DNA from 4 places in the Erythrobacter sp. A6_0 genome. Region 3 is predicted to be linked to each of the others. Evidence: predicted binding sites of a transcription regulator. Region 3 holds the regulator's gene; each other region holds the start of a gene.
What was found. Region 3 encodes LexA, which represses DNA repair genes until DNA is damaged. Its sites were predicted from a motif close to GTTCCNCNCTTGTTCT; they were not measured.

Region 1 (5,791 bases), 240 kb from region 3:
GAGTAGCGAAGCATCGGCGCCGCCCCCCGATTGCGCACGCATCGCCATCGCATGTTCGGCATTCTCCCCGTCGGGAACGGGCGAGCAGGCCATGGCGAAAGTGGAAAGAAGAAGGAGCAGATATTTCGGCATCGGGACGGTAGCAATCGCAGGAGGGGTTTCAGCGGGTCAGAGCATAACGCCTGACGGGTTCGTAGAGTGCGCCGGCGGCACTTAGGTGACTTTCGAACAGAGTAAATCCATCGACGATCCAGGGTTGGCTGGCGAGATCGCCATGCTCAGAGATCCAGGGGCCGATCGGCGCTGTGCCGCCGTTGAGGCGCGCGATGGTGATGTGCGGTGCGAACTTTCGCGTTTCGGGAGCAAGCCCGGCTCGGCGGCAGGCCATTTCGACCCGGCTCTGCAATTGTCGCAACGCCTCGCTCTCGCCGAGACCGGCCCATAAAGTATGCGCCCGGCCCTTGCGCTCGAAATGCCCGATCCCGGCCAGCGAGAGCGGGAAGGGATCGCCGTGAACGCTCGCCAGCGCTGCGACCAGATCGTCGGCCTGGCGCGCATCCACTTCGCCGACGAAGCGCAGAGTGACATGCAATTGGTCGTCATCCTGCCAGCGCGCGCCGTCCAGCGCTTCCATCCGGTCGATCAGCATGTCGCGGATCGGGGGAGGGGGCCGGATGCCGACGAAGAGGCGATGGCTCACGAATTGCCTCAGACGGTGGAGCGGGCGGCGCTTTCGCGCGGATCCTCATAGGACGCCTCGCTGAACATCTTTTCCCGGCGCTCGGACCGGAACTCCAGACCGCGCGCGACTTGTCCGGCGGCGTGGGTGTAATTCAGCTCGGCCGCAATTGCATCGTAGTCACGCGCCTGAATGGCAGCGTTGAGGCGGGGGCTTTCGTCTTCGGCGACATTGCCCGGACCCACATTGTAGACGAGATCGACCAGCGCATCGAATTCGTGCTGATAAAGCGGCAGGTCTCCGACGAGTTCGCGCACATGGCGCTCCGCGTCGGCCAGATCGATTTCGAGAAATTCGAGGATCTGCTGCTTCGATACGCGGTCGCCGACCCGCAAGCCGTCCTGGGGGTCGATCAGATGACCGACGCCGACCGTGGGGTAGCCTGCGACATCGCGATAGACGATGTACCGCACGCCCTCTTCTTCGATCAGCGCGCGCTTGAATTCGGCACTGGTCCCGATCTTGTGCGCGGCGAGCCGCGACTGGGTCGGGTCTTCGAACACTTCGTGCGTATCGGCCGTGCCGCCGAAGGGGCGGCTTGGCCCGAACGGATTGGTGAATGCGGCAAGACCGACGGCGCCTGCGGTCAACATGGCCGTCGCGGCTTTGCGCGAGGACTTGCTTGGCTTCACGCCGAAGACCTTGCTGGCCGCGCGCCGGGCGCGGGACAGATCGTTGCGCTGCTGTTGTTCGATCCGGCGTTCGCGTTCGCGCCGCGCGGCGGCGAAACGTCTGTCCGCTTCGGGCACGCGGTTCGTCGGCAGACCGTCGAGCGGCATGTCGAGATCCTGTAGCATCCGGCGGACCCGATCGGCGGAATCGGACGGCGTGCGCGATGGCTTTTGCCTGTCGGGCGCGCTATGGCTGGGAATGGCGGACATGGGCTTGGGGTGCTCCGAAAACGTTCTGAGTTCGGGAGCCTAGATACGAACGGCTGATGCGACGGTTTCGTCGCTCGGCACGAACATTAGGCCCCCTGTATACCTGATCAACGGGTGAAAGGGGTCGAAGGTCCTCGCTTCACCGTTGTTCGACCACGCTTCGGGGGTGAGCGGCTTCGAAAGCACTCTTGCGCGCCGTTTCAGCCGCGCTAGGCAGGCCGATATGAGCAATCCCGCCCTCGAAGCCGCCGAAATCGCTCGCGATCCGAGCTGGATCCCGCACCGGATCGACTGGACGCAGAACCGGATGCAGTTCCTCAAACTGGAACGATCATCCCTCGGCGATGCGGGGTTTCTCGCCGATCGCGAGCCGAGCGGTCCGCAAGGCGAGGCATGGCTTGCGCTCGACCGTGTCGCGGCAATGCAGCCCGAAACCGGCCCGATCCATTTCATCTTCCACACCGCCTTTTGCCGGTCGACCCTGCTGGCGCGCGCGCTAGATCGACCGGGTGCGATGGCGAGCCTGAACGAACCGCATATCCTGGCCGCTCTGGCGGGGGCGGGTGTGGAACCGGGCCGGCCGGGCGCGGCGCTGCTCGCGCCGGTGCTGAAACTGCTGGCCCGCAGCTTTCCCGGCGAAAGCGCCGTGGTGGTCAAGCCGACCAATCATGCCAATGCGCTGATCCCGGCGATACTGACCGCTCTGCCGCAGGCGCGCGCTGTGCTGATGACCAATCCGCTGCCATCTTTCCTGGCGGCAGTCATCCGCAAGGGCATGATGGGGCGGCGCTGGGGGCGGCTTCTCTATCTCGAAATGCAATCCTATGCCGGCATGGATCTGGGCATGGACGGGCGCGAACAATTCGCGATGACCGATCTTCAGGCGGCGGCGCTCGCCTGGTTTCTGGCGCAACGCTGGTTTGCCCTCCAGCAGCAGCGTTTCGGAGAGCGGCTGGCCGTGCTGGATGGCGATGTGTTCGGCAGGGAGAAGGCACGCACGCTCAGCGCCGTGTCCAAGCATTTGGGAATCGCAATGGAAGAGGGCACCGCCGAGACAATCGCCACCGGCAAGCTCTTTACCAGCCACGCGAAATCGGGTGAGGATTTCGCCGCGAAGGAAGCGGCGGATGCGGCCCGCTCGCGCAGTGCCGTCACCGAAGAGGAGATCGCGCAGGTCGGCCAGTGGATCGGCATGATCGCGCAGCAGGCCGGGCTGGACGTGCCGCGCCCCCAGACGCTGTTCTAGCTCGCCATCCTGGCGACCACCTCAGGCAGCCGCGCGCTCCACGCGATTGCGGCCCGCCGCCTTGGCGCGATAGGTTGCCCTGTCGGCGCGCGCGAGGACTTCGTCGAGATCGTCGCGGGCTGCCCATTCCCCGACACCGATCGAGGCCGAGGTCTTAAGCTCGGCATGGGGCATTCCGGCGGACAGGCCCGCAATCGCGAAGCGGATCTGCTCGGCCACGCTGGCGGTCCGTTCCATGTCGTCGATGTCCAGGATCATGACGAATTCCTCGCCTCCGGTCCGCGCCGCGCAATGGTCGTCGCCGTCCAGCCCCGATACCACGTCGCGCAAGGCCGCACCCACCCGTTCCAAGACCAGATCGCCGGTCGCATGACCGAACGTGTCGTTGATCGCCTTGAAGTGGTCGAGATCGATCGTCAGCACATGTCGTGTCCGGTCGGGATCGAGCTTTTCGGCGAAACGGAAGAACGAGCGGCGGTTCATAAGGCCGGTGAGGTGATCGCGATACGCCAATTGCTCGACCTCGCGTAGCGATGCTTCCAGGCGCTGCGTCAGCATACGGTTCGTCACCAGCGTCCGCGCGGTTTCTTCCTGGCGATTGGTGGCGGCAAAGGCATAAGCGAGAAAGACCAGGAACAGCGCGTCGATCGCCATCAGGCTGCCCCAATCGTGGCTATCCGGCGGGTCGAGAAACAACAGCGCCGTGGCAGTCACCTGAAATCCAACCGCAAAGGTCAAGGCCAGGATCGGGACCGGGGCCAGCATGCTGACGATGATCGTGATCCCGGCCACCAGCGCGCCGAAAATCAACAGCGCCGCAGGGTGGTTCAGCGATACGTCGAACAGGGGAGGGAGCATGCTTGCCCAGCTGGCACCGCCCACGACAAGCGCGACGGCGACCGGACGGATCGCTTCCGACCCCGTGCCGCCCGCCGCCAGAGTGGCGCGGGCGCGCTTGAAACTGAAATGGGTAAGCGGGCTGGCGATGAAACGGCTCAAGAGCGGGATTGCGAAGGCGTTCGGATCGTCGAGCTGGAAGACCGCGAAGACCATCATCAGCCAGCATACCGCATTGGCGATCTGCGCTTTTTTCTCGATTTCGAGCACCAGGCTCAGTTTCTGACGCCGGACCGCGCGCTCGCTGATTGGCACCGATTGATCGGTGGAGGTGCCATTCGGCAAAGTCTGCGCTTCGTCTGCCATCCCGGTCTCCCTCCGCGATTTGCTCTTCGTTTACACCCGGACCGAGGTCGCTCTTTTTTTGGCGGAAACGAGACGATCCTAAGGCAATAAAGGTTAACGGTACGTTCGCAAATTGCGCAACACCCTTAAATTCACCGCGATCCTACCCAGATGGGACCGATGCGAGCCGCTCGACCGTTAGGGTTTTCGACGCGCGCTAAGCCTCGCCTTGACGATAACGAACATTTGCGGAACACGCCCGACCCATGGCTCTTACCAAAATCTCCGTGCGCGGTGCGCGCGAACACAATCTCAAGGGTGTGGACATCGATCTGCCGCGCGATGCGCTGATCGTGATCACCGGACTTTCGGGCTCGGGCAAGTCCAGCCTCGCCTTCGATACGATCTATGCGGAAGGTCAGCGGCGCTATGTGGAATCGCTCAGCGCCTATGCGCGGCAATTCCTCGAAATGATGCAGAAGCCCGATGTCGAACATATCGACGGGCTGTCTCCGGCGATCTCGATCGAACAGAAGACGACGAGCCGCAATCCGCGCTCGACCGTGGCGACCGTGACAGAGATCTACGATTACATGCGCCTGTTGTGGGCGCGTGTCGGGGTGCCCTATTCGCCCGCCACCGGCCTCCCGATCGAGGCACAGACGGTGTCGAACATGGTCGATCGTGTGATGGCCCTGCCCGAAGGCACGCGGCTCTATCTGCTCGCCCCGGTGGTGCGCGGGCGCAAGGGCGAATACCGCCGCGAGCTTGCCGAATGGCAGAAGGCGGGCTTCACCCGCGTGCGCATCGACGGCGAGATGTACCCGATCGAGGAAGCACCCGCGCTCGACAAGAAATTCAAGCACGACGTCGAAGTCGTGGTCGATCGCCTGGCGGTGAAGGAGGGCATCGAAACGCGGCTCGCCGACAGTTTCGAACAGGCGCTGCGGCTCGCCGACGGGCTGGCCTATGTCGACCTGGCCGATGGCGTGGTGCCGGGGCGCGAGAATGAAGGTGAGGGTGGGGGTGCGATGAAGGGTGCGGGCCTGCCCGCCAATCGCATCGTCTTCTCCGAAAAATTCGCCTGTCCGGTCAGCGGTTTCACCATCGAAGAGGTCGAGCCGCGCCTGTTCAGCTTCAACGCGCCGCAGGGTGCCTGCCCGACCTGCGACGGGATCGGCGAGAAGCAATTGTTCGATCCGCAGCTTGTCGTTCCTAACGAGGCTTTGACCCTGAAGAAGGGCGCGGTGGTGCCGTGGGCGAAGTCCAACCCGCCATCGCCCTATTACATGCAGGTGCTCGCCAGCCTTGCGAAGGAATACGAGTTCAGCCTCGAAACCCCGTGGGAGGATTTCGACAAGGAAATCCGCGACATCATTCTGTTCGGGACCAAGGGGCGCGCCATCCCGCTCACCTTCAAGGACGGGCGCAAGAGCTACACGGTCAAGAAGGCCTTCGAAGGCGTGATCGGCAATCTGAACCGCCGCCTGCTCCAGACCGAAAGCGCCTGGATGCGCGAGGAGCTGTCCAAGTTCCAGACCGCGCAGCCGTGCGAGACCTGCAACGGCAAGCGCCTCAACGAAAAGGCGCTGGCGGTGAAGATCCCGGGGCCTTCGGGAGTGACGGACATCGCCACCCCCACCAAGATGAGCGTCGCCGATGCCAAGGCCTGGTTCCTCGGCCTGCCCGAGCATCTGAACGACCAGCAGTCGCAGATCGCCAAGGCCATCCTCAAGGAAATCA
Region 2 (5,791 bases), on a different contig from region 3:
TAGGCGAACACGCCCCAGACCGAATCGGTGATCCGGTAAGTCAGCACCAGCGCCAGCACCAGCACCAGCGACCAGCCCATCCGGCTGACGAATTCGACCAGCGGCAGGACCAGCGCGCGATAGAGATGATCGGTGAACGTGACTGTCGGCGGCTCGATCGCGGCGCCCGCTTCGTGCGCGGCGATCACGTTCTTTCCGTCGCGCTTCTGCTTGACGACCCAGGCGGCGATGAAGGCGGGCAGCACGATGGTCGCCAGCACGATCAACGGCCCGTAAGTGGTCGTGAACAGCGTGACGTCGGGCCGCAGCTCTGGCGTCGAGGTCATGCTGCGGACCATGAAGACGACCACGGTCACGATCGCCCAGCCCCACAGGATACCCACCGCCAGAAGAGCGCGGTTGCGGATTTTCGGCGTGACTTCGCCTACTTCGTAGAGTTCCGCCACTTCGGCGTCGCTGGCGGCGGCGGTCGCCACCTTATCGTCCGAAACGCGGGCATCGGGCGCGAACAGCCCGGCAATCCCGATCGCCAGCATGACGAAGCCGAACATGACATAGACCCACGGCCAGCCGTTCTTTTCCGCCAAGATGAGCCCGATCGCACCGCCGACGAGGCTGGCGAGACGGAAACCCATCTGCGTGATGGTGGACAGGATATCGAGCGTCGCGACCTCGTCCGCCACGTCGATACGCCAGGCGTTGATGCCGATATCCTGCGTCGCGCTGGCGAAGGCGCCGATCGCGGCGAGCAGGCTGAACCAGCCGAGCGAGGTCGCGGGATTGAGCGTGCTCATCACCACCAGTGCGATGCCGACAATCAACTGCATCGGCGCGATCCATTGCTTGCGCTTACCAAGCTTGCGCACGCCCGGAATATCGACCCTGTCGAGCAGCGGCGACCACAGGAACTGAAACGCATAGGCAAGCCCGACGAGGCTGAAGACGCCCATCGTTTCGAGATCGACATCCGCCTCGGACAGCCAGGCATAGAGCGTGCCGAGGAACAGCGCGGGCGGCAGGCCCTGCGCAAAGCCGAACAGCAGCATGAAGACGGTCTTGCGATTGCTCAGCGCCAGGCCGAGCACCTTCCAGGCGCTTCGCTTCGTCTGTCCTGCCACTGGCGCCATTCCGGGTACGTCCTTCCAATTTCGTAAGAATTTCGAGCGACCCTAGCAGCGTCGCAAGCGAAGGGAACCTGAACGATGGCGCTTACCGACTTTATCGCGAGTGGACGCTGCATCGAAACCGGTCTCGCGCCAAAAGGCGGCTTTGCAGATGGCGATCAGGCGAGCGTGCGCGACGAGATGGACAGCGCGGGCGCGCGGACCTAAAGCCGCGGCCATGCCTGCCCTGCCCGAAACCGGAGACCGGATCGCAAAATTGCTCGCCCGCGCGGGTGTCGCCAGTCGGCGCGAGGTCGAACGGATGATCGCCGATGGACGCGTGGCGCTGGATGGCAAGGTGCTGGATACGCCGGCGATCAAGCTGGAAAGCCTCAAGGGCGTGACGGTGGACGGCAAGCCCGTCGCCGCGCCCGAAGCGTCGCGCCTGTTCGCCTTCCACAAGCCTTCCGGCCTTATCACCGCCGAGCGCGATCCCGCAGGGCGGCCGACGATCTATACCGCGCTGCGCAACGCGCTGCCGAAGAACACGCCGCGTCTGATGCCGGTCGGGCGACTGGATTTTTCCACCGAAGGCCTGTTGCTGCTGACCAATGACGGGGAATTGAAGCGCGCGATGGAGTTACCCGCATCCGGCGTGCCGCGCACCTATCGCGCGCGCGCTTTCGGAGAGATATCGCAGACGCAGCTCGACGATCTGATGGAAGGCATCACGATCGACGGGGTGCGCTATGGCAGTATCGAAGCCGATCTCGAACGGGGCAGCGGTCGCAATCGCTGGATCGAGATGACGCTGACCGAAGGCAAAAATCGCGAAGTACGCCGCGTGCTCGAGCATCTCGGCCTGAAGGTGAACCGCCTGCTGCGCACCGCCTACGGCCCGTTCGAACTCGCCGACCTGCCGCGCGGCCAGGCGGTGGAAATTCGCCAGTCGGATGTCGAGCGCTTTCGCAAATCGCTGAAGCGGGGGCGCTGATGCGTATCGTCGCGGGCGAATGGCGCGGGCGCAAACTGACCGCGCCCAAGGGCGAAGCGACGAGGCCGACCGCCGATCGGACGCGCGAAACGCTGTTCAGCATGCTCGCCAGCCGATTGGGATCGTTCGAGAATCTCGCGGTCGCGGATCTGTTCGCCGGATCGGGCGCGCTGGGCCTCGAAGCGCTGTCGCGCGGCGCGGGCCATTGCCTGTTCGTGGAGAATGACGGCGCAGCACTCGATACGATTCGCGCCAATATCGCGGCCCTGAAAGCGCGCGATCGGGCGACGGTGCAAGCGGGTTCGGTGATGAGCCTTGGCCCGGCCAAGCAGCCGCACGATCTGATCCTGCTCGATCCGCCCTATGGGACCGGAGCGGGCCAGGTGGCGCTCGACCGGATGATCAGGCTGGGCTGGATCGGCGAAGCGACCTGGATCGCGCTGGAAACCGCGAAGGACGAGGATGTCGCGGTCAAGCTGCTCGCCGTCGATGCCGAACGCAAGGTCGGCAAGGCGAAGCTCACTCTCCTGCGCCTCGCGTCCTAGATCGGAATTTCACGCACGAAAAAGGGCGGAGCCGCCATGGCAGCTCCGCCCCCTTCCAAGCTCCGCGATCGCGCGATGCGCGGCTCGCGGGTGGCAGCTAATTTATCGCGCGCCGCGATTGATGCAATTGTCCTGCTGCATCGGTTCGCAGATCGGAAGCTGTGCGGTCGGCGGCGGGGGGCCCTGGTCGCCCGGCGTGGGCTGGACGCGGGCATTGCTGACGAAGCGGATATTGGTGCTACGCGCGCTCGCGGTGTTCGACATGTTCGCCGAACCGGTTGCCGACGCATTGTTCATGTTACCGGCCATCTGCGATGCGATGGCGGTCCAGGCCTGCGTGCGCTGGGCCGGAGTCATGCCGACAATGCGTACGCGCTGTTCGTTGTTGAGCATCCACCAACCCTGCTTCTGCTGATCGGTGAGCGTCCAGTAATAGGTCTTCGCATTGGCGGGCCATGCGTCATACGTCGCGCGGCGATCGGCGGGCCAGCCATCATACATCGCCTTCTGGGCGGCGGTCATTTGCATGGACGCGGTCGCGGTGGTGTTGGCCGACTGCGCGGTCACGGGAGCGGCGGCGATGGCGAGGCCAAGAGCGGCGCCTGCGGCAAGAAGAGTCTTCATAAGTCGTATCCTTTCGTGGATCGTGTCTATGGCCCTCTTAACGGGCAAACCCCGCTGGAGGTTCCGACGCGTGCCCGACGCTGCGGCTCGGCTCGTCGCAGCGCTTGCACGGCGGCCCGCCGTTCCCTACCTGTTCGCCTGACCTCATGACCGATCTCACTGTCCCCACGTCTCGCGACGATCTGCCTGCCTATGCCCAGAGGCTGAATCCGCCCCAGCGCGAGGCGGTGACCACCACCGAAGGGCCGGTGCTGATGCTGGCGGGCGCAGGCACGGGCAAGACCGCGGCGCTGACCGCGCGGCTCGCGCATCTCATCGCCATGCGCCTCGCCTGGCCGAGCGAGATCCTTTGCGTCACCTTCACCAACAAGGCCGCGCGCGAAATGCGCGAACGGGTGGCGCGCCACATGGGCCAGGCGGTGGAAGGGATGCCCTGGCTCGGCACCTTCCATTCGATCGGCGCCAAGATGCTGCGCCGCCATGCCGAACTGGTCGGGCTGCAATCCAACTACACCATCATCGATACCGACGATCAGCTGCGCTTGCTGAAACAGCTGATCCGCGAAAACGATCTCGACGAGAAGCGCTGGCCCGCCCGCCAGCTCGCCGGTCTGCTCGACCGGTGGAAGAACCGCGGCCTCAATCCCGGCGATCTGGATGCGGTGGAGAACGAAAGCTACGCCAACGGGCTCGGCGAGCAATTCTATCGCCTGTATCAGGAGCGGCTGAAAAGCCTCAACGCCTGCGATTTCGGCGATCTGCTGCTGCACATGCTGAACATCTTTCGCCAGCATCGCGACGTGCTGGAACAGTATCAGCGGCGCTTCAAATATATACTGGTGGACGAATATCAGGACACCAATCAGGTCCAGTATCTGTGGCTTCGCCTGCTGGCGCAGGAGCGCAAGAATATCTGCGTGGTGGGGGATGACGACCAGTCGATCTATTCCTGGCGCGGGGCGGAAGTCGCCAATATCCTCAAGTTCGAAAAGGATTTTCCCGGCGCCAAGGTCGTCAAGCTGGAGCAGAATTATCGCTCCACGCCCCAGATCCTCGCGACCGCGTCCGGCCTGATCGACGCCAACAGCCAGCGCCTCGGCAAAACGCTGTGGACCGAGCTTCCGGCGGGCGACAAGGTGCGCGTGATCGGCGTGTGGGACGCCCCCGAAGAAGCGCGCCGGGTGGGCGAGGATATCGAGCGGCTGGAGCGCGAAGGTGCTCCGCTGGACGAGATCGCAATTCTGGTCCGCGCACAATACCAGACCCGCGAGTTCGAGGACCGCTTCATCCAGATCGGTCTCAATTACCGCATCGTGGGCGGTTTCCGTTTTTACGAACGCGCCGAGATCCGCGATGCGCTCGCCTATCTGCGCGTGATCGCCCAGCCTGCCGACGATCTCGCTTTCGAACGCATCTACAACCAACCCAAGCGCGGCCTCGGCGCCAAGACGCTGGAAGCGATGCGCCGCCATGCGCGCCGCACCGGCCTTCCGCTCGCCGCCGCCAGCCTCGACCTCGTCGACAGCGACGAACTGCCGGCCCGCGCGCGCAACATGCTGACTGGGTTGCTGAAGCAGTTCGTCCACTGGCGCGAAGCGGCGGAGCGGGAGACGCCCGCTAATCTCATGCGCCTCGTCCTGTCCGAAAGCGGCTATGACGACATGCTCGCCAAGGAACGCAGCGCCGAAAGCGCAGGGCGGGCGGAAAACCTTTCCGAGCTCGCCCGCGCAATGGAGGAATACGACACGCTCGGCGATTTTCTAGAGCATGTCGGCCTCGTCATGGACAATGACGCGCAAGGCGATGACGAGAAGGTCACTATCATGACCATGCATGCCGCCAAAGGGCTGGAGTTCAACAACGTCTTCCTGCCCGGCTGGGAAGAAGGCGTGTTTCCTTCGCAGCGCGCGCTCGACGAAGGCGGGCTCGCCTCGCTGGAGGAGGAACGCCGCCTCGCTTATGTCGCGATCACGCGGGCACGGCGCAAATGCACGATCCTGCACGCTGCCAATCGCCGTATCTTCGGCCAGTGGACCAGTTCCATCCCGAGCCGCTTCATCGAGGAATTGCCGGACGAACACATCGAGCAGGAAACCACGATGAGCGGCGGCGCATCCCTATGGCGCGCGAACTGGAGCGAGAGCGAGGATCCCTTCGCCCACGTCTCGCGCGACCGGCCCGACCGCAGCACCGCGCGCGGCCCCGGCTGGCAGCGGGCGCTCGCCACCGGATACGAGACCAAGCAGGCGCGCATCGGCGAAAACAAGCGTTCCGCCGCAAGCTTCGCCGCCAAGGCCCGGACCGACGTCGCGATCGGTGCACGCGTCTTCCACGAGAAATTCGGGTATGGCGAAGTGACCGACCAGGAAGGCAACAAGCTCGAAATCGCGTTCGAGAAAGCCGGGACCAAGCGCGTGATCGACAGTTTCGTCAAGCTGGCGGACTAGCCACCGGCTCTGGCATTACCGCAACGCTCCCGGCGGGAGCGAAGCGATCAACCCAGAGCAGACACGTCGAGGAAGGTC
Region 3 (5,791 bases):
TCGATCGCGTCCTGGGTGGAGCGCTTGCGATCGGTATCCTCGATCCGAAGCAGCGCCTTGCCGCCGTGGTGCCGGGCGAAGAGCCAGTTGAAAAGCGCGGTACGCGCGCCGCCGATATGCAGAAAACCGGTGGGCGAAGGGGCGAAGCGCGTTACGACCTTTCCGTGTGCCGCGTCGCTATCGCTTGCCATTATACCCGCTTTCCCTTCTGATATCGTGATGGCGACGCGATCGGCGCCTCCGGTGGCTGACGTGCCGTTTCACGGGGGCGATACCCCACATGATGGTGCAGCGCAGCGCCAATGGCGCAAGCGCCGCCGCTTGTCCAGTGTCCCGGCGGCTCTGGCCGACCGTGCGGAGCGCTTTCTCGACCGTGCCGGATTCGATCGCGGCCCTTGGCTCGCAGTGGGTTTCGCGAGCGGCATCGGGGCGTGGTTCCTGTTCGATGCGCCATGGGAGTGGGCGACATTCCTAGCCGCGTGCGCTCTTGGCGGTCTCGGTGCGCTGGCGGTGTGGAAGGGGAAGGAGGACAGGACGCAGCTGATGATCGCGTCCATGGCCCTGGCGAGCGTGCTGGCATTGGGGACGAGCGTGATCTGGGCGCGCTCTGCCATGGTCGGCGCCGAACCGATTGCCTATCCGCGCGTCCTCTCGCTCGACGGGCGCGTGCTCGAACGCGAGGATCAGCCCGCCGAAGAGCGTGTGCGACTGACGCTGGCCGTGCGCGATCCGGACCATCGCCGGGCGATGAAAGTCCGGATCAACGTGCCGCTGGATCGCGCGACGACGGCGATGGAAGAGGGCGCGCGCCTGCGCCTGAAAGCCCGGCTTATGCCCCCTTCGCCGCCGATCCTGCCCGGCGCCTACGATTTCGCGCGCACCGCCTGGTTCGACGGACTGGCGGCGACGGGATCGCTGGTGGGCGCGATCGATGTGGTCCATGCCGCAGATCGCAGTGCCCCTCTCGCCGACGCGCAGCGCACTCTGTCCGCCCATGTCCGCGCGCATATGGACGGATCGGCGGCCAGCATCGCGGCGGCGCTGGCGAGCGGCGATCGCGGCGCGATCAGCGAGGCCGACGAAGCGGCGATGCGCGATTCCGGGCTCACGCATTTGCTCTCGATCAGCGGCCTGCATGTCAGCGCGGTGATCGCAGCGGCCTATTTTCTGGCGATCAAGCTGTTGGCGCTATGGCCGTGGCTGGCGCTACGCATGCGGCTGCCGCTGGCGGCTGCGATGGTGGGCGCGCTGGCGGGGATCGGATACACGCTGCTGACCGGAGCGGAGGTTCCTACAGTCCGCAGCTGCGTGGGCGCAGTGCTGGTCCTGATCGCGCTGGCGCTCGGCCGCGAACCCCTGTCGCTGCGGATGGTGGCGGTTGCCGCGATCGTCGTTCTGGCTCTCTGGCCGGAATCGCTGGTGGGGCCAAGTTTCCAGATGAGCTTCGCTGCCGTGATCGCGATTGTGTCGCTGCACAACGCGGAGTGGGTCAAACGCTTCCTGGCCCCGCGTGAGGAAAGCGCATTTGCGCGAACCGCGCGGCGTGTCGCCATGCTGTTTGCGACCGGCTTGTTGATCGAATTCGCGCTAATGCCGATCGTGCTGTTCCACTTCCATCGGGCGGGCGTTTACGGCGCTTTCGCCAATGTCGTCGCGATCCCACTGGTGACGTTCGTGACAATGCCGCTCCTCGCTCTGGCACTGCTGCTGGATGTGGTGGGTGCGGGCGCACCGGTGTGGTGGGCGGCGCAGCTTTCGCTCGATGCGCTGCTCGGTCTGGCGCATTTCACGGCCACTCAGCCGGGTGCGGTGAAGCTGATGCCGCAAATGGACCTCGTCACAGTTCTGACGATCGTAGGCGGCCTGCTTTGGCTGGCTCTCTGGAAGGGAAGGGCGCGGCTCTGCGGGTTATTGCCGGTCGCAGGCGGGGTACTCGTCTTCGCGCTGACGCCGATTCCCGACATCCTGATAACGCGCGACGGGCGCCATGTCGGCGTGACCGGCGAAAGCGATCGCCTGCTCGTGCTGCGCGAAAGCCGGTCAAGCTTCGCAAGCGACAATCTGATGGAACTGGCGGGTGCGGAGGGAGAGGTCCTGCCGTTCGAGCGCTGGCCGGGGGCGCGCTGTAGCCCCGATTTCTGTGTACTTACGCTGGAGCGAGGGGACCGCGATTGGCACTTGCTGATGGCCCGCAGCCGCGAGATGGTCGAGGAACGCGCCCTCGCCGCCGCCTGCGAACGTGCCGATATCGTCATCGCCGACCGCTTCCTGCCGCGCTCATGTCAGCCCCGTTGGCTGAAGGCGGATCGCCGCTTTCTGACGCGCGAGGGTGGAACGGCGGTCTATCTGGCCGAGGAGCGGATAAGGACAGTGGCACAATCGCAGGGCGAGCATGGCTGGTGGAAGGGTGGTTCGAGGCGCTAACCCGCGGGCGATCGGGCAAGGATGGGAAGCACGCTGAAGAAAGGTCCGGGATTCGCCAATCGACCGGCACTAGCGTATCCAGCGCTCTTGCACGTCGGCCTTTGGCTTTGTCGCACTCGCCGAGGCGCGTAATGCTACAACGCTTCCATCAGTTCGATACGGTTCCCGAACGGATCGTCGACATAACAGCGCTCATATCCCGCGAGCGGTTCGTCCTCGGTGACTGAAAAACCCGCCTCGGCCAGGCGCTTCGTCAGAAACGCGAGATCTGCCACGCGGAAGGCCGGATGCGCCGTCCGTGCGGGACGGAAGTCCATTTCCACGCCGAGATGCACCTTGAGCGGACCGCGCTCGAACCAGCATCCGCCTCGCTTGGCGAGATGGGGCGGCTTGGGCACTTCCGGAATACCGAGCAGGTCCGAGTAAAAGGCACGCGCCTGGTCTTCGCCGCCGGAAGGCATGGCAAGTTGAACGTGGTCGAGCGCCTCGATCACTGCGCCTGAGCCGCCGCCGCGATCAGTGATAGCGCCGCAAGAGGCCAGCCAGCTTGCCCTGGACCTGAACCTGCGCGGGGTTGTAGATCTGCGCTTCGTAGGACGCGTTCGCCGGATCGAGCCGCACGCGGCCGCCTTCCCGGCGCAGGAATTTGAGCGTCGCTTCCTCGTTATCGACGAGCGCGACCACGATTTCGCCGTCGCGCGCCGTATCGGTGCGGCGGATCAGCGCGAAGTCACCGTCAAAGATGCCTGCTTCGATCATCGAATCGCCCGATACTTCCAGCGCATAATGATCGCCGGGGCCGAGCAGCGCGGCAGGCACCGGAAGGCTAGACTGCCCTTCGATCGCCTCGATCGGGGCGCCGGCGGCGATGCGTCCGTGCAGCGGAATTTCCAGAACATCGTTGGCCGGTTCGGGCGCCCGGGCAGCGGCGGCTGCGTCGACCATGTCGTTCGCGGCGCTGGGCGCATTCGCTGCCGCAGCGGTTCGCGCTCGCGGGCTCGAAACGGCTTCTTCGGGCGTCTTGAGCACTTCGAGCGCACGCGCACGATTGGGCAGGCGGCGAATGAAGCCGCGCTCTTCCAAGGCGGAGATCAAACGATGCACGCCCGACTTGCTCTTCAGATCGAGCGCTTCCTTCATCTCCTCGAAAGAGGGGGAGATACCGGTTTCTTCAAGCCGGGTCTGGATGAAGCGGATCAGTTCGTGCTGCTTGGCAGTCAGCATGGTGCTTGGCTCCTAAAACTCTATTCCGACCCGATTTTCGAAGCAGGCCGTGAACGAATACGGAACAATTAGGCAACCATTTCCTTCAAGTCAAGCGATTGCGCCATTCTGGAGCAGGTAGCACGGGACAAGGGCGCCTTTTGTTTCGTCAGGCGCATCGATTGGTCGGTCAATCAATACGTCGGCCCGGGAAAGAGCGGCCAGTGCGCTGCTGTCCCGCTCCTCGATCGGGACCACCCCTTCAGGGCCAAGGCTCGCGCGCAGAAATTCGCGTCGGGCGCCGCCCGCGGGCAGTTGGCCGTCTAGAGGGAGGCGCACAGAGCGCGGCAGTTGCTCGCGAGCGCCAGCCATGCGGCGCAGCGCAGGAAGCGCGAACAGAAGCGCGGTCACGAAGGTGGAGACCGGATTGCCGGGCAGCCCGAGCATGAGCTGTCTCCCTCGCCGCGCCACGATCATGGGCTTGCCGGGCCGGATGGCGACGCGCCAGAAATCGAGCGAGAAACCCGCCTTTTCGAGCGCAGGCTTGATCAGGTCGTGTTCGCCCACAGACGCGCCCCCCGATGTAAGCAGCAGATCGGCTCCGCGTGCGGCGTCGAGAGCCTCGACCATAGCGTCCAGGCTATCGGGCACGAGTGCGCGATGTGAAACCCGTGCGCCCACCGATTGCACCATCTCGGCCATCATCGCGCCGTTGGAGGCGGGCAGGCCATCCGGCGGACATTTGGTGGGATCGGCATGCAGCTCGTCCCCGCATTCGAGGATAGCCACTTCGGCGCCGCGCGCGACGCTGAGGGTGGCGACGCCGGCGGTCCGGGCGAGGGCGATATGCGACGCTGTCATGCGATCCCCTGCGGCGATCAGAGCGTCGCCGTCGCGAAAATCGAGGCCCCGGCGGCGAATATGGCGGCCCGGCTTCGGCGCAGGATCCGCACTCAGACGCCCTTGCGCGACGCTCGCGTCCTCTTTCACCACGATGCGGTCCGCGCCTTCGGGAAGAGCGGCCCCGGTCGATATCGCGACCGCCTGAGCGGTTCGAAGCGCCCCATCGAAGGCATGGCCCGCGCGAGCCTCCCCGACCATATCCCAAGGCCCTTCACCGCAAGCGGCAAAGCCATCCATGGCCGACAGATCGGCATAGGGCTGCGTCCTGCGGGCGATCAGCGGTTCGCGCAGATAACGGCCGCCCGCTTTATCGACTGCAATTTGCTCCGCATCGAGAGCGTCGATCGATCCGAGCAGGCGATCCCACGCGTCTTCGAGCGTAATCACGGCTCGGCGCGCCAATGGCCGGACTTTCCACCCAGCTTTTCGATCAGGCGCACGCCTTCGATCGTCATTGCGCGGTCGACCGCCTTACCCATGTCGTAAAGCGTCAGCAGCGCCACGCTGGCCGCGGTCATCGCCTCCATCTCAACCCCGGTGCGGCCCGTGCAGGACGTCGTGGCCGTGACGCGGATCGCGTCGCTCTCGCGCTCGAAGGCGACCGTCACGGCGTCGAGCGCCAGGGGGTGGCAGAGCGGAATCAGCTCGCCGGTCTTCTTCGCCGCCATGATGCCCGCAATTCGCGCGGTGGCGAGCGCATCGCCTTTCGGCCCGGTGCCGTCCCACAAAGCGGCCAGCGCTTGGCCTGACATGCGGATGCGCCCTTCGGCGACGGCCCTGCGCTGGCTTTCCGGCTTCGCGCCGACATCGACCATGCGCGCCGCGCCGTGTTCGTCGAGATGGGTGAGGCCGCTCATGCGCCGAGCAGTGCGCGTGTGGCCGCCCCGACATCGGCCTGGCGCATCAGGCTCTCTCCGACGAGGAAATTGCGCACGCCCGATTGGGCGAGGCGTTGGCAATCCTCGTGCGTGGCGATCCCGCTTTCGCCCACCAGCAGCGCGTCTTTGGGCGCCAATTCCGCGAGCCGTTCGGTCGTGGCGAGATCGGTGGTGAACGTCTTCAGATCGCGATTGTTGACACCGATCAGGCGCGATTTCAGCTTCGCCGCGCGCGCCATTTCGGCTTCGTCGTGAACCTCGACCAGCACATCCATCCGGCGCTCGATCGCGGCGGCCTCGATTTCGGCCATGGCCCCGTCGTCCAACGCGGCCACGATGATCAGAATCGCATCCGCCCCGATCGCGCGCGCTTCGGCGACCTG
Region 4 (5,791 bases), on a different contig from region 3:
ACGAAGCCGGCCTCGCTTTGCAGGGGACCGAGGTGAAAGCCCTGCGCGCCGGCGAGGCGAGCATCAAGGAAAGCTATGCCGAGGTGCGCGACGGGCAGGTGTGGCTGATCAATGCCAACATCCCCGAATATTCGCACGGCAACCGCCTCAACCACGAACCGCGCCGCCCGCGCAAACTGCTACTCCATTCGCGCGAGATCGAGCGCATGTTCGGCGCGGTCGAGCGCAAGGGGATGACGCTGGTGCCGCTGTCGGTCTATTTCAATTCGACCGGGCGCGCGAAGGTGGAACTGGCGCTGGCTAAGGGCAAGCAGGCGCACGACAAGCGCGAGGCGGTCAAGGATCGCGACTGGAAGCGCGACAAGGCTCGCCTGATGCGAGAACGGGGTTGAGCGACCGACGCTCCAAGACTTTCATGGCGGACCTGATCCGCAAATACATGCCCTCGCGCGAGGAGATGGCCGAAAATCGCTGGCTGTCGCCGATCGCGCATCGTTTCCTCAGCCCGGAATTATGGCGCTTCACGCGTCGCTCGGTCCCGCGCGGCGTGGCTCTGGGCCTGTTCGCGGCCTTCATCGTGCCGCTGGGGCAGATCTTTCTTGCCGCATTTTTGGCCTTGCCCTCGCGCGCCAACGTGCCGCTCGCCGCGCTGGTGACCTTCGTGACCAATCCCTTCACCTTCCCCTTCTGGGCAGTGATGGCCAACCGCACGGGGGCCTTCGTTCTCAATCTCGACAATGCCGTCGGCGGGGATGCGGCGCGCGAGATCGCGCATGATGGCGGCGCGCTGGCGGGCTGGTTCGAACTGGCCGGCGTGACCGCTTTCGGCTTCGTGGTGCTGGCGATCGTTAGCGCTGCGATCGGGTATCTGATGGCCAGCCTGATCTGGCGCCTGATGGTGGCGCGCAAGCGCACAAACCGCCTTCGCGACATGGCTCAGCGCTGCGATCCGCTGAAGGGCGAAGCGGTGGGCAGCGAACCGACACAGGGCGAGGCATGATCACACGCTTCGCCGATGGGTCCGACCGCTTGCCCCCCTTGCCGTTGATGGCGGGATTGCTGGGCGCGGCGCTGCTGTCCGCCATTCTGATCTGGCTGGTCGGAGGCTCGATGCTGGTCGCCGCGGCCTATGCCGGTGGCCTTCTCGTGCTGATCCTGGCGCTGCTTCTGACGAACGGTTTGCGAGGCGCGGCAGAGCAAGACGGCCACGGCCAGCCGGACTGGTCGGTCACGCATGCCGCGATAGAGAATCGTCGGCGCGCCATCGCGATTACCGATCGGGCCAATCGCGTCGTATGCTCCAACACGTGTTACGACCAGTGGTTCGGTGGCGAGGCTGCGCCTCCGGAGCTGGGTTTCGACGAATCCGATCGCGACAGGCTGACCGGCGCTGCCCGGGGCGCGTGGCGGGACGGTGTCGGGACCGCGGAAGATCTGACCTTCGCCGCTTCCGGCAAGAATTATAAACTGGAAGTCGAGCGCAGCGGCCGGGGTGAGGACTATCTCGTCTGGCGGTTTACCGAAATGGTGGTCGCCAACAGCTATGACGGTGTGGCGGAGCGGATTTCCGGACCGTTCGGCTATATGATGTCGCGCGCCGGCCTCGAAGTCGCCCTGGTGGCGAGCGATGGCGTGGTGATGGCCCATACGCCGGGCATGGCGACCCGGGCGATGGGTACGCCCGATGCGGATCTGAGGGGCAGCGAGTTCGTCCAGTTGCTGCGTACCGACGATCGCGACCGAATCTTCTTCGCCCGCGAAGGCCAGCAGGGCACTCCGCAGACGCTCGTCCAGGTTTCATTGGAGCCGGATCGCAAATCACGCCAGCAGGGGCAGCCGCCTGCGCCGTCCACCATGGTTTTGATCGACGGGCAGGTCGGTATCGGCAACCGGCCCGATGGCGCCCAGTCGGCCGCGATCCCCCAGTTGGAAGCGCTGCTGTCGGCCCTGCCGCTCGGCCTCGCGCTGACCGATCGCGACGGGCGTTTCCTGTTCGCCAACAAGGCATTCCTGCGCGCGGTGGAGCGCGAGCAGCAGGGGTTACCGCAATACCCGTCCGATCTCGTCGTCCGCGAAGACAAGGGCGTGCTGTCGGACACAGTGCGCCGTTTCGCGCGCGGTTCTGCGGCAAGCGGGGACATGGCCGTAAGGCTGGCGGGCGACAAGGAGGAGCCGATCTCGCTGGGCCTTGCGGGAGTCCGCGGGCTGGGCGATGCGGCGGTGCTGTTATCCTTGAGCGATTCGACCGAGGAGAAGCGCCTGCGCCGTCAGGTCGCGCAGGCCACCAAGATGCAGGCGGTCGGCCAGCTGGCGGGCGGGGTCGCGCACGATTTCAACAACGTGCTGACCGCGATCATCGGCTATTGCGACCTCATGCTGCTGCGCCATACGCCCGGCGACAGCGATTACGACGACATCCAGCAGATCAAGGCCAATTCCAACCGCGCCGCCAGCCTCACGCGGCAATTGCTCGCCTTCAGCCGCCAGCAGACCTTGCGGCCGGTCGTGTTGCAATTGCCGGATGTGGTGAGCGAGGTCAGTCAGCTCCTCAAGCGGCTGATGGGCGACAAGATCGAATATTCGATCCGTCACGATCGCGAGCTGGGCCCGGTGCGCGCCGATCCGCAGCAATTGGAACAGGTCATCATCAATCTGGCCGTGAATGCGCGCGACGCGATGCATTCCTACGGCCAGAATGCGCCCAACGACTGGAAGGGCCGCCTGACGCTGGCAACAAGGCGGGTTTCGGCGCGCGACGTGCGGAAAATGGGCATCGATATCATGCCCGCCGACGATTACACCGTCCTGATCGTACAGGACACGGGTGGCGGCATCCCGCGTGACGTGATCAACAAGATCTTCGAACCGTTCTTCACCACCAAGGAACAGGGCAAGGGCACCGGGTTGGGCCTGTCGACGGTCTACGGGATCGTGAAGCAGTCGAACGGCTTCATCTTCGCGGACAATGTCCAGGGACCGGGCGGCAATCCGGTAGGCGCGCGCTTCACCATGTATCTGCCCGTCCATCGCGGCGAGATGCCGCGCGCAGCCAAGCCGCGCCGCGACGAAAGCGAAAAGGCCAGCGAATGGTCGGCAGGCGGCAAACTGCTTCTGGTGGAGGACGAGGATACGGTCCGCGCCGTGGCGGAACGGGCGCTCACGCGCGCAGGCTATGCCGTCACGACGGCCAGCGACGGCGAGATCGGGCTGGGCATCGTCGCCAATTCTGGCGAACAATTCGATCTCGTCGTGTCGGACGTGGTCATGCCGGTGATGGACGGCCCCGCCATGGCGCGGGCGATCCGCCGCGTGCAGCCGGACATCCCGATCCTCTTCATGTCGGGATACGCCGAAGAGCATCTGCGCAACGAAATCGATATCGAAAACATGCACTTCATCCCCAAACCGTTCAGCGTCCAGCAGATCAACGCCAAGGTGGCCGACGTGCTGAGCCTGCAGAAGCGCAAGCGCGAAAAGGCCTGACGGGTCGGCGTTTGCGAACGCCGCGAAGGGCGCTGCACAAAGATTCTTTTCGTTCCCCTCTTGTTCTCTGGAACAGAAGTGGTACATACCGCTTCGGTTGAAGAGTCGATCGCGGCTCTAGGCAGATAGGAAGGGACATGTCATGGCGGCCAGTCTGAAGCTCGTGGACAGCAAGGAAAAATCCGTGGACCGTCAAAAGGCACTCGACGCCGCGCTCGCGCAGATCGATCGCGCGTTCGGCAAAGGCTCGGCGATGAAGCTGGGTCAGAAGGAAGCGATGAATGTGGAGTCGATCTCCACCGGATCGCTCGGTCTCGACATCGCATTGGGCGTGGGCGGCCTGCCTAAGGGCCGCGTGATCGAAGTGTACGGGCCGGAAAGCTCGGGCAAGACCACGCTGGCGCTGCACGTTTTGGCTGAAGCGCAGAAGCAGGGCGGCACCGTCGCCTTCGTCGATGCGGAACACGCGCTCGACCCGGTCTATGCCCGCAAGCTGGGCGTCGACATCGACGAGCTTATCGTGTCGCAGCCCGATACCGGCGAACAGGCGCTGGAGATTGTGGACACGCTGGTGCGCTCCAATGCGATCGACGTGCTGGTGGTCGATTCGGTCGCCGCGCTGGTTCCGCGCGCGGAAATCGAAGGCGAGATGGGCGACAGCCATGTCGGCCTCCAGGCGCGCCTGATGTCGCAATCGCTGCGCAAGCTCACCGGCTCGATCAACCGCTCGAAGTGCATGGTGATCTTCATCAACCAGCTGCGCATGAAGATCGGCGTCATGTACGGCAATCCGGAGACGACGACGGGCGGCAACGCGCTGAAGTTCTACGCTTCGGTCCGTCTCGACATCCGCCGCACCGGTCAGATCAAGGACCGGGACGATATCATCGGCAATTCGACTCGCGTGAAAGTGGTCAAGAACAAGGTTGCCCCGCCGTTCAAGCAGGTCGAATTCGACATCATGTATGGCGAAGGCATCTCCAAGATCGGCGAGATCCTCGATCTCGGCGTCAAGGCGGGCATTGTCGAAAAGTCGGGCTCCTGGTTCAGCTATGACAGCATCCGCATCGGCCAGGGCCGCGAGAACGCGAAGAACTATCTTAAAGAGCATTCCGACGTTTGCGACCGGTTGGAAGCCGCCATTCGCGGCAAAACCGACGAAGTCGCCGAGGAGATGATGACCGGTCCTGACGCGGAGGACTAAGACCCATCTTCTCAAGCGGGTGCCGCGGCCTTCCTACCTACAGGCCGAGTCCCGAAAAAGGCATCCGAAAACGCGGAAAGCCGGTGCTGGCGAGGGCTGTCCAAAAAGTCCCTCGCAGCGCCGGCTTTTCGCGTTTCAGGCCGCAGGCTTCGTCTCTCGCGTATCCGGCTTGCCCCAGCTCATTGGCCATCACGCTTTCTCTCGACTACATGACATGCGAACCAGCTTTCGGGAGCGCGCGCATGACCATCACCGTCCACCATCTCAACAACAGTCGTTCGCAGCGCATTCTCTGGCTGCTGGAAGAACTCGGAGCTGAATACGAGATCGTATCCTACCAGCGCGATGCCACCACCAATCTCGCGCCGCCAGAATTGAAGCAGGCGCATCCGCTCGGCAAATCGCCCCTGATCGAGGATGCGGGGCGCAGCGTCGCGGAAAGCGGGGCGATCATCCAGTATCTGTGCGAGCGGCATGGCGGGCAGAGCTGGCTTCCCGATCCCACCAGCGATGCGCATATCGATCATCTTGAATGGATGCAGTTCGGCGAAAGCAGCTTCTTCGTTCCCGTCATGCTCAAAATCTATGCCGGGCGCCTTGGCGAGGCCGCAGCGCCGCTTATGCCTCGCATCGAAGAGCAGCTCGTGGCGCATATCGACTATGCGGAAAGCCGGATATCCGACGATCTCCATTTCGTCGGCGAGGATTGGTCCGCCGCCGATGTAATGATGAGCTTCCCGGCCGAAATCGCCGTGATGCAGGGCTATGCCGACCGCGCACCGAAACTCGCGCGCTTCGTGGAAGCGGTTCACGCCCGCCCGGGCTGGCAGCGTGCCCGCGAACGCGGCGGCCCCTATTTCGTATGGTGAGGCCATGACCGGCGCTGGTGAGTGGACTGGCCGCGTCGGCGGCGTGTGGGCCAAAGAATGGCAGCGCACCGATCGCAGCTTCGGCGAGCTGACCGATCGCCTGCTTGATCCCACCGCTCTAAGCAGCTTCTCGCATGCGCTCGATATCGGCTGCGGTGCAGGCGAGATTTCGATCGCTCTCGCGACCCGCAATCCCAATGCTGCAATCACCGGACTCGATATCTCGTCCGATCTT

Region 1: uvrA (excinuclease ABC subunit UvrA) is a predicted target of LexA. The motif match lies at 4,288-4,303, and genes of this name have one in related genera.
Region 2: J7347_RS05880 (UvrD-helicase domain-containing protein) is a predicted target of LexA. The motif match lies at 3,388-3,403, and genes of this name have one in related genera.
Region 4: recA (recombinase RecA) is a predicted target of LexA. The motif match lies at 3,535-3,550, and genes of this name have one in related genera.

Annotation. Positions count from the first base shown of each region.
Region 1 is NZ_JAGHQR010000001.1:387,013-392,803, forward strand. Features, by position in the region: gene J7347_RS02035 (hypothetical protein) at 1-132, opposite strand, end outside; gene thpR (RNA 2',3'-cyclic phosphodiesterase) at 161-700, opposite strand; gene J7347_RS02045 (lysozyme) at 709-1,620, opposite strand; gene J7347_RS02050 (hypothetical protein) at 1,844-2,866, shown strand; gene J7347_RS02055 (GGDEF domain-containing protein) at 2,888-4,069, opposite strand; gene uvrA (excinuclease ABC subunit UvrA) at 4,315-5,791, shown strand, end outside.
Region 2 is NZ_JAGHQR010000002.1:34,557-40,347, forward strand. Features, by position in the region: gene J7347_RS05860 (MFS transporter) at 1-1,127, opposite strand, end outside; gene J7347_RS13415 (hypothetical protein) at 1,203-1,331, shown strand; gene J7347_RS05865 (pseudouridine synthase) at 1,342-2,097, shown strand; gene rsmD (16S rRNA (guanine(966)-N(2))-methyltransferase RsmD) at 2,097-2,642, shown strand; gene J7347_RS05875 (hypothetical protein) at 2,745-3,266, opposite strand; gene J7347_RS05880 (UvrD-helicase domain-containing protein) at 3,413-5,713, shown strand; gene J7347_RS05885 (DEAD/DEAH box helicase) at 5,761-5,791, opposite strand, start outside.
Region 3 is NZ_JAGHQR010000001.1:630,055-635,845, forward strand. Features, by position in the region: gene gltX (glutamate--tRNA ligase) at 1-191, opposite strand, end outside; gene J7347_RS03160 (ComEC/Rec2 family competence protein) at 220-2,424, shown strand; gene J7347_RS03165 (VOC family protein) at 2,559-2,918, opposite strand; gene lexA (transcriptional repressor LexA) at 2,941-3,648, opposite strand; gene J7347_RS03175 (molybdopterin molybdotransferase MoeA) at 3,739-4,932, opposite strand; gene moaC (cyclic pyranopterin monophosphate synthase MoaC) at 4,914-5,387, opposite strand; gene trpC (indole-3-glycerol phosphate synthase TrpC) at 5,384-5,791, opposite strand, start outside.
Region 4 is NZ_JAGHQR010000002.1:56,832-62,622, reverse strand. Features, by position in the region: gene smpB (SsrA-binding protein SmpB) at 1-392, shown strand, start outside; gene J7347_RS05975 (DUF2062 domain-containing protein) at 389-1,000, shown strand; gene J7347_RS05970 (response regulator) at 997-3,483, shown strand; gene recA (recombinase RecA) at 3,626-4,687, shown strand; gene J7347_RS05960 (glutathione S-transferase) at 4,930-5,556, shown strand; gene J7347_RS05955 (class I SAM-dependent methyltransferase) at 5,561-5,791, shown strand, end outside.